2 regions of the Serratia entomophila genome follow, and region 1 is predicted to be linked to the other one. Evidence: predicted binding sites of a transcription regulator. Region 1 holds the regulator's gene; the other holds the start of a gene.
The links. The regulator CRP, encoded in region 1, controls carbon source genes, mostly activating them, when cyclic AMP is high. The targets are predictions, from matches to a motif close to ATGTGANNNNNNTCACAT.

Region 1 (2,201 bases):
CATGAGCGCGGCCTGGGGGGGCCGCGCCCTTTCAGCACTCAGGCCGGCTGGCGAATTTCGAAGCTGTGGGTCACGCTGGCGGCCTTGTTCAGCATCAGCGCTACCGAGCAGTACTTCTCGGCGGAGAGGTTAACCGCTCGCTCAACGATCTTGTCGGTCAGATCCTGGCCGGTAACGATGAAATGCAGGTTGATATGGGTGAACAGGCGCGGCGCTTCTTCGCGGCGTTCGGAGGTGAGTTTGACCTCGCAATCGCGCACGTCGTTGCGGCCTTTTTGCAGGATCGACACTACGTCGATAGCGCTGCAGCTGCCCACCGACATCAGCACCATTTCCATCGGGCTCGGCGCCTTATCGCCGGCGTTGCCATCCATCAGCACCTGATGGCCGGAAGCCGATTCACCCAGAAACGTTAACCCTTCCACCCATTTAACTCTTGCCTGCATTCTGCTCACTCCGGTTGATTTCTTAAAATCAGAGTACGCTTTCGCATAGAAACAGGCAACGGAACCTGATGCTAATCATGCTGAAGCGAGACAACACAAGACACCCGCCTTACTCTGTGCTACAAACAGAGCCGCAATAAATCTTTCCGGGACATTGATTTCAGGGAAACGCCCAGGGAAAGGCTCCTTTACCGGTATGTTAACAGAATGTAGCTTGCAGCTCTCCCGGCAAGTTAATATGCTAGAGCGACAGCGTATATTTATGACACGCCTCAAAACCTGCCGATAGCCCTCGCTCAAACAGCGGCTACAGGCACGTTTTACAGGGAACTCTGACCCCTGTGACACAAGGCAGCGATAACAACAGAGGATAACAGCGAATGGTTCTCGGCAAACCGCAAACAGACCCTACTCTCGAATGGTTCCTGTCTCATTGCCATATCCACAAATATCCATCGAAGAGTACGCTGATTCACCAAGGTGAAAAGGCCGAAACGCTTTACTACATCGTGAAAGGCTCCGTCGCGGTGCTGATCAAGGATGAAGAAGGTAAAGAGATGATCCTGTCCTACCTGAACCAGGGGGACTTCATCGGCGAGCTCGGATTGTTTGAAGAAGGCCAGGAGCGCAGCGCCTGGGTTCGGGCGAAAACCGCCTGCGAAGTGGCTGAAATTTCCTATAAGAAATTCCGTCAGCTGATCCAGGTCAACCCGGACATCCTGATGCGCCTGTCCGCCCAGATGGCGAACCGCCTGCAGGTCACCTCCGAGAAAGTGGGCAACCTCGCCTTCCTGGACGTTACCGGCCGCATTGCGCAAACCCTGCTGAACCTGGCGAAACAGCCTGATGCCATGACCCACCCGGACGGCATGCAGATCAAGATCACCCGCCAGGAAATCGGCCAGATCGTCGGCTGCTCGCGTGAAACCGTTGGCCGTATTCTAAAAATGCTGGAAGATCAAAACCTGATTTCCGCCCACGGCAAAACCATTGTCGTCTACGGCACCCGCTAATCACTAAAAAAACGGCGCAGCAATGCGCCGTTTTTTTATCCTCTGCCTGCCATGTGGCGCCGCCTGATCTACCACCCGGAAGTCAATTACGCACTGCGGCAAACGCTGGTGTTGTGCCTGCCGGTACTGTTTGGTCTGGCGATCGGCCAGCTGCAGCTTGGCCTGCTGTTTTCACTGGTTCCCGCCTGCTGCAACATCGCCGGGCTGGACACGCCTCACAAACGCTTTTTTAAACGGCTGATCGTCGGCGGCTCGCTGTTCGCCTTCAGCAGCCTGCTGCTGCAACAGGCGCTGCTGTGGCAGGTGCCGCTGCCGGCGCTGATGCTCGGCCTGGCGCTGTTGCTCGGCGTCAGTGGCGAAATCAGCCCGCTGCACGCCCGGCTGCTGCCTGCGGCGCTGATCGCCGCTATCTTCTCCCTCAGCATGGCCGGCACCCTGCCTATCTGGCAGGCGCCGTTGCTGTACGCCGTCGGCACCGCCTGGTACGGCCTGTTCACCTGGTTCTGGTTCACACTGTGGAAGGAACAGCCGATGCGCGAATCGCTGAATCAGCTGTACCTGGAATTGGCGGACTACTTTGAGGCCAAGTATTCGCTGCTAACCCAGCACACCGACCCGCAGACCGCGCTGCCGCCGCTGCTGGCGCGCCAACAGAAAGTGATGGATCTGATCGGCCTGCTGTATCAGCAACTCAACTTCCTGCCGCACGCCGACAACCTTGAGCAGAAGCGCCTGCAGCGCG
Region 2 (2,201 bases), 600 kb from region 1:
TGAACACCTTTCGCGAGCAGCCGCGTGGGCTGGTGCGGATCAATGCTTCCCGTTCGGCGATCGAGCTGGTGCTGTTGCCGCATTTGGGGAAATTGGCTCGCGATTACCCCGGCATCTCGCTGGAGATCGTGGCGCAGGAGGGGTTTGCCAACATCGTCGAACAAGGTTTTGATGCCGGTATCCGGCTGGGAGAAGACCTGCACAACGACATGCGTGCGGTACGAGTGTCGCCGGATCTGCGGCTGGCCATTGTCGCGACACCGGAATACTTCCAACGCTCTGGGAGACCAGATACGCCAAGCGATCTGTTAAACCATCGCTGCATAGGATGGCGTAAAATCTCTTCAGGCGAACTCTACAAATGGGAGTTTCGCCAAGGAGATAAGATACTTTCAGTCGCGGTAAACAGTTCGCTGATACTCGATGACGGCAGGCTGATGCAGCAGGCGGCGTTAGCGCATGCCGGCATCGCCTTCGCCATCGAGGACGAGGTAGCGGAGCATCTTGCCACCGGGCGCCTGGAGCGGGTGCTGGCGGACTGGTGCCCGTCATTCCCGGGGTTCTATCTGTATTATCCCAACCGCAGAAACCACCCGGTGGCTTTAACCACGGTAATAGATATGCTGCGTTTCCCAGGCTGAAGTCGCGGTATTGCGGCCCGGCGCGTTTTGCCTTCCCCTGCTGAATCTCTCTCCCTCAAGATGCCGTCTAATCAAGGGTAAACTATTCAATATTCATCCATAGGCGGGCGATGGCCCCGGCGCTCATATTAATCCATAAATATACTGTGTGTTTTTAACATATTGTTTATAATTGTTATTTGTTGATTTTTGACGGTCGGCTTTGGTTTTTAAGGGTTATTTGAGAGGTCAGTCACACTATTTTTTTATGTGAAATGTGAAGAGGGTCAATCCGCCAGGTCAATGATAGACGATTCTATTGGCCGCTGGCTTACCTGCCCGCTTCGCTGTCTCCGTATACTGTCGGCAACCAGGGCAACGTAACGGAAATTTCATAAGGAATGTGCGTGAGGCAATCGTGATTGCATCTGGCATACAAATGACACGGGGTTTTTTTGATTATCTTGAGGTGCTTGGTATGGAAAAGAAAAAAATCTATCTGTTTTGTTCTGCCGGTATGTCCACTTCTCTGTTGGTTTCCAAAATGAAAGCGCAGGCCGAGAAATACGAAGTGCCGGTGATCATCGCCGCTTATCCGGAAGCGCTGGCTGCGGAGAAGGGCGTCGAAGCGGATCTGATCCTGCTGGGGCCGCAGATTGCCTATACGTTGCCGGAAGTGCAAAAACAGTTGCCGAACAAGCCCGTCGAGGTGATCGACCCGCTGCTGTACGGCAAGGTCGACGGCCTTGGAGTACTGAAGGCGGCGGTGGCCTCCATCAAAAAAGCTAACCAGTAAGGGGGCGGCCGTGAATACCTTAATTGCCTCGCTTGAGAAGGTGATACTGCCGTTTGCCGTGAAAATCGGCAAGCAGCCCCACGTTAACGCCATCAAGAACGGATTTATCCGTTTAATGCCGCTGACCTTGACCGGCGCGATGTTCGTGTTGATCAACAACGTGTTCCTGAGCTTTGGCGAAGGATCTTTCTTCTTTTCTCTGGGCGTGCGCCTCGACGCCTCCACCATCGAAACGTTGAACGGGCTGAAGAGCATCGGCGGCAGCGTCTACAACGGCACCCTGGGCATCATGTCGCTGATGACGCCGTTCTTTATCAGCATGGCGTTGGCGGAAGAACGCAAGGTAGATCCCCTGGCGGCGGCGCTGCTGGCGGTGGCGGCCTTTATGACCGTCACCCCGTTCAGCGTCGGCGAAGCCTATGCGGTGGGCGCGAACTGGCTGGGCGGCGCCAATATCATCTCCGGCATGGTGATCGGCCTGGTGGTCGCCGAGATGTTTACCTTTATCGTGCGGCGCAACTGGGTGATTAGCCTGCCGGACAGCGTACCCGCTTCGGTCTCGCGCTCTTTCTCGGCGCTGATCCCCGGTTTTGTCATTCTCTCCATCATGGGGGTGCTGGCCTATTGCCTGACGCTGTGGGGCACCAACTTCCACCAGATCATTATGGACAGCATCTCGGCGCCGCTGGCGAAGATGGGCAGCGTGGTGGGCTGGGTATACGTGATGTTCTCCTCGCTGCTGTGGTTCTTCGGGGTGCACGGCTCGATGGCGCTGGCGGCGCTGG

Region 2: the regulator CRP is predicted to act here: its motif matches at 896-913, upstream of KHA73_RS03725 (PTS sugar transporter subunit IIB).

What each region holds. Positions count from the first base shown of each region.
Region 1 is NZ_CP082787.1:199,942-202,142, reverse strand. It holds gene KHA73_RS00835 (OsmC family protein) at 39-446, opposite strand; gene crp (cAMP-activated global transcriptional regulator CRP) at 827-1,459, shown strand; gene KHA73_RS00825 (YccS/YhfK family putative transporter) at 1,511-2,201, shown strand, end outside.
Region 2 is NZ_CP082787.1:803,159-805,359, forward strand. It holds gene KHA73_RS03720 (LysR family transcriptional regulator) at 1-641, shown strand, start outside; gene KHA73_RS03725 (PTS sugar transporter subunit IIB) at 1,099-1,416, shown strand; gene chbC (PTS N,N'-diacetylchitobiose transporter subunit IIC) at 1,427-2,201, shown strand, end outside.